2 regions of the Lachnoclostridium phocaeense genome follow, and region 1 is predicted to be linked to the other one. Evidence: a T-box and tRNA genes for the amino acid it is inferred to sense, from the RefSeq annotation. Region 1 holds a T-box; the other holds one or more tRNA genes.

What was found. A T-box is a leader RNA that pairs with one kind of tRNA and senses whether it is charged. The one in region 1 lies ahead of proS (proline--tRNA ligase), so its partner is inferred to be a tRNA-Pro.
Region 2: it encodes a tRNA-Pro, which carries the amino acid that the T-box ahead of proS (proline--tRNA ligase) is inferred to sense. The anticodon was not compared.

The regions. Positions count from the first base shown of each region.
Region 1 covers NZ_CAUGIN010000004.1:16,609-21,028, forward strand. Annotated here, with positions in the region: gene Q5911_RS02570 (RluA family pseudouridine synthase) at 1-573, opposite strand, end outside; gene Q5911_RS02575 (hypothetical protein) at 946-1,242, shown strand; gene Q5911_RS02580 (hypothetical protein) at 1,196-1,726, shown strand; T-box leader at 1,834-2,047, shown strand; gene proS (proline--tRNA ligase) at 2,214-3,656, shown strand; gene Q5911_RS02590 (CCA tRNA nucleotidyltransferase) at 3,830-4,420, shown strand, end outside.
Region 2 covers NZ_CAUGIN010000035.1:19,606-24,025, reverse strand. Annotated here, with positions in the region: gene Q5911_RS13005 (TetR/AcrR family transcriptional regulator) at 1-554, opposite strand, end outside; gene Q5911_RS13000 (hypothetical protein) at 1,029-1,175, opposite strand; gene Q5911_RS12995 (TnpV protein) at 1,172-1,552, opposite strand; gene Q5911_RS12990 (hypothetical protein) at 1,807-2,292, opposite strand; tRNA gene Q5911_RS12985 (tRNA-Pro) at 2,423-2,496, opposite strand; tRNA gene Q5911_RS12980 (tRNA-Gln) at 2,551-2,621, opposite strand; gene Q5911_RS12975 (LL-diaminopimelate aminotransferase) at 2,995-4,209, opposite strand; gene dapF (diaminopimelate epimerase) at 4,241-4,420, opposite strand, start outside.

The sequences.
Region 1 (4,420 bases):
CCGGGCGGCAGGATTATACTTTGTGTCTCCCAAGAGGGGGCATCCCATGTGTGCCATCTGCACCCGGATCTGGTGGTGACGGCCCGTAAGAAGGTGGATTTCCAGCTCCGCCTGGCTGTCAGACCTGTCCGGGAAAAATGGCGCTTCTTCCGTGATGGTGCGGTATGTAAGCTCCGCTTTTTTGGCCCCAGGCGTATCCGGGGAGCAGATGCGGGAGGTGTTGGTACGCCCGTCCCGGACGATATAGTCCCGGAGTGTGCCGGAGGGGGCAGAAGGAATTTCTTCTGTCAGGGCCCGGTAGTATTTTCCGAAGGAGCTGCCTGTGAGCTGCGCGTTCAGAGAGGCAGCGCTTTTTTTTGTTTTTGCAAAAACGAGAAGGCCGGACACCGGCTGGTCCAGGCGGTGGATAACCGCCAGATAAGGTTCCTGTCCCTGGCGGGCCAGATGGTTTTTCAGCATGCTCTCCATGTCCGGCGTGCCGATGCGGCGGCTCTGCACGGGGATGCCGTGAGGCTTGCTGCAGACGAGGATCTCCCTGTCTTCATACAGGATGTTAAACGAATTTTTCTGCATAGGTAGTCTGCTCCTGATTCTACTGAATTTATTGTCTGGTAAGCATTATAGCATTTCCCGGTATCCGTGTCAGTTTTTTGTTTATGAAAAATTCTTCAAAGGATACTGCTTGCTTTTTTATGTGAAGTGGGTATAATGGAATATGTAAAGAGGATCTGCTTCGGTTCTGAGAAGTTTTCGCTTTACAGCCTATCTTTTGTTTCAAGGCTGATTCAGCCATGTTCACAGAGATTTTTGGTAAAAAACAAACCCGGGGAAAAGGGGGATCTGCATGAGAATCTGAAATTCCGTATGAATCCGTCAATATACATAAATTACCTGTAGATATTGAAAAACAGTAAGGAAGATACTATAATTTAAGGAGAAAATTTTATGGAAAATACAGAAAAACTAAATATGCAGACAACAGACGTACACCCGGGAAAAGGCATGCCGTCCGGTCCGCTGGCTGACATGAATCTGATGGATGATTTTATGTTTGATGTGGCAACGACGGATCTTGAGACGAGCAAAGTGACTATTGAGCTGTCTCTCGGTATTCGTATCAGAAGGATTGCCTGGAAAGAGGGGCAGAAAGTGATTCATAATCTTCCCGGCAAGAGGGGCATACGGATGGACTTCTATGTGGAAGATGAGGCCGGCTTATATTATTGTTATCTGTGGCTTTGATCTGTTTGGGATGGGATTGTACCGCTATACTTTTGATAACCGGTGCCAGGAAAGGCCGGATCTTGTGCTGGGAGATGGATGCAGAAAAATCATTCTGAACACCCGGGGAAGAAATGAGGACGAAGTGGAGAAACCGCTTGTGGATTTCCTGAAATATGTGGAACAAAGCAGCGAAGAGAACGTACCTGAGAATTGTGATGAGCGTCTGAAGTATCTGCATGGCAGAGTCAGTCATATTAAAGCCGACGAGCAGATTGGAGTGACCTATATGCATATGGAGGAAAGAGACCGTCTCATCCGGGAGGAAGGAGAGAAAGCGAAGGAAATTTCTCAAGTCAGGAAAAAGATGGGCAGAGGAATGGAGACAGAACAGATTGCAGAGCAGCTGGAACTGGAAAAAACTTATGTACAGAGCCTTATGGATATGATCCGGTCAAATCCGGAGCTGGACGACTATGCTCTGGCAAGAGAACTGGAAGGATAGAAATTGCCCCCTTGACAAATAAATGGGTATTCGCTAAAATTACGGTTAACTGATATATTATATTCAGACAAAAGCATACCTGCTGGCAGTGATGGCTGCAGAAGGCAGGACTGGCAGTGAAGAGGAATAGTAATGATAAGGCCGATGCGCGCAGAGAAGGGATCCTGTGGCTGAAAGTTCCCTGCATCCGGGTATCACGAACCCACCTTGGAGCCTCTGTGTGAAAATGCAGCGTTTTGTCAGCGTTAATGGCAGACAGAGAGAACTGCAGGAGGACTGCAGTTAATTAGGGTGGTACCGCCGAACTTTTCGGTCCCTTTTTCGGGGAGACGAGAGGTCCGGCGATTTTTTTATTTCTGCGGCTTAAAAGCCCTCTGGCAGGAGGCGCCTGTGGAGAGAAAAGATCGGCCGGCATATCATTTCCCAAAATCAGACACACGGGGCAGGGGGCTCCGGAGAAAAATCAAGAAAAAAGGAGAAAAAAGTCATGGCTAATGAAAAGAAATTAGTAAAAAATATCACTTCCCGCGATGAAAACTTCGCACAGTGGTATACAGACGTAGTGCGCGAGGCTGAACTCTGCGACTACTCCAGCGTAAAGGGATGTCTGAACTACCTTCCTAACGGATATGCTATCTGGGAGCTGATCCAGGCAGATCTGGACAGACGTTTTAAAGAGACAGGCGTAGAGAATGTATGTCTGCCTATGCTGATCCCGGAAAGTCTTCTTGAGAAAGAGGCAGAGCATATTGAAGGATTTGCACCTGAGGTTGCCTGGGTAACACACGGAGGTATGGACAGACTCCAGGAGCGTCTCTGCATCCGTCCTACATCTGAGACGCTGTTCTGCGACCTCTGGTCTAAGACAGTCAAGTCCTACAGAGACCTTCCGAAGGTATGGAACCAGTGGAATTCCGTTCTTCGCTGGGAGAAGACCACAAGGCCGTTCCTTCGCTCCAGAGAGTTCCTGTGGCAGGAGGGACACACCATCCACGCCACATACGAGGAAGCAGAAGCACGTACCATCCAGATGTTCCACGTATATGAGGACTGCTACAGAGAGACAATGGCTATTCCTTTCGTGTCCGGAAGAAAGGCTGAGCATGAGAAATTCGCCGGAGCACAGGATACCTACACCATCGAGGCTCTGATGCACGACGGAAAGGCACTCCAGTCAGCTACCAGCCACTTCTTCGGAAGCGGTTTCCCGGATGCTTTCGGCATCAAGTATCTGGATAAGAACAACCAGCTCCAGAGCGTGTACGAGACATCCTGGGGATGGTCCACAAGAAGTATCGGCGCCCTGATCATGGTTCACGGTGATGACAGCGGACTTGTGCTGCCGCCTCACGTAGCACCTGTAGAGTGCCGCATCATTCCTATCGCACAGCACAAAGAGGGCGTGCTGGATCGGGCAGATGCGCTGCTGGATGAGCTGAAGAAAGCCGGATACAGAGTGAAGATCGACGACTCCGACAAGAGCACAGGATGGAAGTTCTCCGAGCAGGAGATGCTTGGTATTCCTACACGTATCGAGATCGGACCGAAGGATATCGAGAAGAACCAGGTAGTTGTTGTGCGTCGTGATAACCGTGAGAAGATCATTGTTTCCATGGATGAGATCGCAGTAAAGCTGCGTGAGATCCTTGAGACGATCCAGCAGGATATGTACAACAGAGCTGAGAAGTTCCTGAATGACCACATCGACACAGCCACAAACATGGATGAGATGGTGGAGAAATTCAAGGCCAACAGAGGCTTTGTAAAAGCATGCTGGTGCGGAGATCCGGAGTGCGAGGGCGAAGTGAAATACGCTACAGGCGGAGCTGCCACAAGATGTCTGATCGAGGATGAGGAGTTCGTCTCCGACAAGTGTATCTGGTGCGGAAAGCCTGCGAAGCACATGGCATACTGGGGCAAATCTTACTAATCCCTGCCGGTTCCTGGAGGCTGCCTCCGGGGCGGAGGCGCAGCGGGATCACCGTATGCGAAGAGAGAATATACAAGGGCGGAAGGACAAAAACTTCCGCCCTTATCTTGCGCCTGAAACAGGAAATGGGCTATGATATAGACACGAAAATAGATTTTAAAGGACTGATAGATATGAATGGCGTCAGACAGACACATATATCCATGCCGGAGAAAGTGAAAGAGATCATTGGCACGCTGAGAGCCGCCGGCTTTGAGGCCTGGGCGGTGGGCGGCTGCGTCCGGGACAGTATCCTGGGCAGGGAGCCGGAGGACTGGGACATCACCACCTCCGCCACGCCGGAGCAGACAAAGGAGCTGTTTTCCCGGACTTTTGACACAGGGATCCAGCACGGGACAGTGACCGTGCTCCTGGACGGGGAGGGGTTCGAGGTGACCACCTACCGGATCGACGGGGCCTACGAGGACAGCAGGCATCCCAAAGAGGTGACTTTTACGAGGAACCTGAAAGATGACCTGCTGCGCCGGGACTTTACCATCAATGCCATGGCCTACAGCGATGAGGAGGGGCTGGTGGACATCTTCGGCGGCATGGAGGATCTGGAGCGGGGAGTGATCCGCTGTGTGGGTAATGCCAGGGAGCGGTTCAGTGAGGATGCCCTGCGCATCCTTCGGGGCGTGCGCTTTGCAGCCCAGCTGGGTTTCCGGCTGGAGGAGGAGACCCGGGAGGGAATGGAGGCGCTGGCCCCCACCCTGCAGAAGATC
Region 2 (4,420 bases), on a different contig from region 1:
GCAATAAATGCCCGCAGGGAAGTACGAATTGCATTTAACTGTAACTGTAGATAGTCCTCGTCCTCAAACAGCGCATAATGAACACAGGCACGGACAAACAGATAGGTCATGCCCTGGATAAAATCTGTGGGCATCCCCAGTTTGCCGGAAAGCAGTTCGGCATAATTGTGATACCTGATATTAACACCTTTGAAAAATTCCTTGCCGTATTCCCGGTACTTTGGACTTGCATATACTTGATACATAAAGCGGTATTTTGCCCCGTGGAGCTTTGCGGTGAGATAAGGCATTTCCCGCAAGAAACGTTCGATGTCCGCAAAACTGGTTGGGGCCTGTGACATAAAGTCGTCCTCCACCTTTGCCATACAGTGGGCAGTGGCTTCGATTACAAGATTATCCTTACTTTCAAAATAATAAAGTAAGCTCCCATTGGTAACCCCACAAGCATCTGCAAGCATTTTCAAACTCGTGTTTTCCAATCCGTTTTCACAAAAAGTATCAAAGCAGGTTTCCAGAAATGCTGTACGCCTTTCCGGGATCCCTTTTTCTTGCAATATAATTCACCTCCTGCTTTTTTTGATTGACTAAGCGGTAAATTCTATGAGAAAAAAATTGTACTGTTTATCAGGCAACACAAAAAGGCGTACCCCATCCGTATAAAAACGGGCGGAATACGCCTTTGAAAAATATGCGATTGTACTCTTGACAAGGAAAAAGGGCGCAGTTATGCTGTGCTTGCTTGCTGTGCTTGCTTGCTACCAGTGTGCTTCCTGCCGCCATTTTTGTCAAGCCCCTTTCTGAACATAAATATACATATAAAATTTTATCACAAATCCCGCTGATTTTCAACCTCTATTCGAGAAAAAATGGGGTGCGCTATCAACAATTCAGGTCGAATCATCTATTCCGCCGTGTAGACATTTAGAGGTCAAAAAGGCGTGATTTTAAGCCGTTTCCAGAGCCTAAACTTTGAGGGGCAAAGTGTTTGTACCTTACCCCTCGTTTTTGCGTCTGAAAGCGTTACAGGCTCATTTTTGCAGCTTTATCATTACCTCGTCTATAAGGTCTGTATATCTGCCCTGCGCCAGCAGCTTATTGCGGTACGCAAGCAGGGCGTTAAAAACATACCGTCTTTCTTCTGCCGTCAAATAAAGGTGGTATTTCTTCTTTCTCATACGAAGATCACCTCGGCATTGACGGTTTCCGTAACCGCCAACCGGAGGGCGTTCATTCTCTGCACCCACTCCATTTGATTGTCGGTTTTCAGCGTTTCGGTAATGCCCTCACGCTCTGCCCGCTGCTTCATAAGACGGTCAAACAGCTCCTGCGCCTGTTCCTCAACATCGGCAAGGTAGGAATGCAGCCTGCCGCTTGTCAAAAGACTGGTATAAAGCGCCTTTTTATGCTCACGGATATACCGCAAATGCCGCTGCCCCCATACGCCGATGTGCCGTTCTTCTTTTTCGGTTGGTAGTTCCAAGCAGGGGATATAATAATCGCCCCATAGCTCATACCAAAGACCGTTTTGCTCGTTGTAGATGTACTGTTTCATTTTGTAATCCTCCAAAATTATATATTCGCACATACATCACAGTTTCCCGATTGCCACACTCTGTTATATCTTGTTATGAGATTTTCTTGCCCTTGTATTTGCCCTTATGAGCAAGGAGAGAAAGAGTAAACTTGTGTGTAACCGTATAAAGAGATAAGGAGAATACATTGCGATAAATCCTTTATTTTCAGGGCTTTTGGAGGATTTTATTAAAACACTGTAACCTCTGTTGAGAGGTCATAATTTACTGATATTCAAATTCCAATTTTTCTTCCATATTTGTTATCCCATTCCTTCTTTTCGTATCTCTTTTTTACTGCCTCTGAAAGTTGGTCTTCTGTTATACAAAACCCTCTATTTTGTTGATTAACTATTTCGTTTAATTCCGCTAATGCAAGTCTATTTGCGTCTTGTATAAAACTGTCACCTTTATATTCTACTACTTTTAGTATCTTTACATGTATTTCATATCCTTTACTCAAAAAACTTTCTATATTTTTTTGTACATCTGTTTTTCTAACCCCTCGTAAATAATCGTATATATGACCACAAAACATTCTAGTAAAAATGTTATTCGATTTCCCAATATAAAAAGGAATTTCTTCGTTTTCTTTTTTAGCAAAAAAGCCGTATACTCCTCTAATGCAACTATTTAGCTTTATTCCATCTTCTACAAATATCTTATGTGACTTAGCATTTGAAATTCTTTTCAAAAACTCTTTTTCTTCTTTATCTGTCATATGCTTATCCTTTCGACACCTCTAAATTCGTTTCACTTCCACTACCCAAAGTATAATTCCATCTTCCAGGATGTACAACAAAAAAATACCACAAACCCAATCTCATAGGTTTGTGGTATTCATCAAAAAATCGGAGTGACAGGATTTGAACCTGCGACCTCTACGTCCCGAACGTAGCGCTCTACCAAGCTGAGCCACACTCCGTTAATATTGACCGAAACTTCTTTTTACAGAAGTTCCGGTTCCCCTGCCAAGGAACTACGGATAGAGGACTCGAACCTCTACTAACAGAGTCAGAGTCTGCTGTGCTGCCATTACACCAATCCGCATTACTAAGCTTCTGTGTTCGTTTTGTTCAGCGAACAAATATTATTATAGCAGGCTTTTCCAAAAAAGCAAGCCTTTTTTTAACTTTTTTTATTTTTTTGTCAAAAGATTATCTATCTATTTTCCCACCCGCACTATTTTTGCAGTTTTCTCTATTGTGTATCACGTTTTTCGGAGGCACCTGCCATTGTTTTCCCAGATACACTCTGCTTTCATTTGCCTGTATTTCCGGCTTTTCCGGCATACAGGCAATATATTTGTCACGCAGTATATCTGTCAGGAATTGTGTGCGTTCAGATTACAATTTACACAATTCCCCACCATAAAAGGTAATCGGGGACGTAATACTTTTTAAAAGTATTACGTCCCCGATTACTACATTTTCTTTATCCTCTCGATAGCTGCCACTGTGTTCTCGTAGCTGCCGAAAGCTGTCAGCCGGAAGTAGCCTTCTCCACTGGGGCCAAAGCCTGAGCCTGGTGTGCCAACAACGCCGGCCTTCTCCAGCAGGTGATCGAAGAACTGCCAGGATGTCATGCCGGCCGGTGTCTCCAGCCAGATGTACGGAGCGTTGACGCCACCGGATACATTGTAGCCTGCGTCTTTCAGTCCCTGGTAGATGACTTTTGCATTGTTCATGTAGTAAGCCACCTGCTCTTTCAGCTGTGCTTTTCCTGCCTCCGAGTAGACAGCCTCGCCGGCCTTCTGCACGATATAGGGCGCGCCGTTGTATTTTGTGCCGTGGCGTCTTGCCCACAGAGAGTGAAGCATCACATCTCCGGACTTAATGTCTTTCGGTACAATGGTGGCTCCCAGGCGGACGCCTGTAAACCCTGCGTTTTTTGAGAAGCTGCGCAGCTCGATGGCGCAGGTTCTTGCACCCTCGCACTCATAGATGCTGTGAGGTACGCCGTCCTCGGAAATGTAGGCCTCGTAAGCTGCATCGTAAATGATGACAGCTCCCACTTTATTGGCGTAGTCCACCCACTCCTGGAGCTGAGCCTTTGTGATGGTTGAACCTGTGGGGTTGTTGGGGAAGCACAGGTAAATGATGTCCGGCGTCTCTTTTGGAAGCTCCGGCGCAAAATTGGTCTCCTTTGTACAGGGCATGTAGATCACATCGCTCCATGTCTCTGTAGCCGGATCATAGGTGCCTGTGCGGCCTGCCATGACGTTGGTGTCCACGTATACCGGATATACCGGGTCGCACACAGCGATCTTATTGTCCTTTGCAAAAATCTCCTGGATATTTCCGGAGTCACATTTTGCCCCGTCAGAAATAAAAATCTCGTCTGCCTTTATATCACAGCCTCTGTCCTGGTAATCATTTTTTGCCATGGCGCTTCTGAGAAACTCATAGCCAAGATCCGGGGCATAGCCGTGAAAGGTCTCTGCGTGAGCCATCTCATCCACTGCACCGTGAAGCGCGTCAATGATGGCCGGAGCCAGCGGCTGGGTCACATCACCGATGCCCAGACGGATAATGGATTTTTCCGGGTTGGCTTCCTGGTAGGCTGCCACTTTTTTTCCAATAGTGGAAAAAAGATAGCTGCCCGGCAGTTTCAGATAGTCTTCATTTACTTTAAACATCTCTTGTATTCTCCTTCTCTTTTAAATTCTATTATACCTCGCCGTCAAACACGTGGACAGCGGGCCCTGTCAGCAGAATTTCGTTGGTGTCCTCCCTCCACTCTGCCAGCAGTTCTCCTCCTTTTAATTTTACAGTAACCTGGCGGTCTGTCAAGTAATTTAATACCCCGGCCGCCAGAGCCGCGCAGGCCCCGGTGCCGCAAGAAAGGGT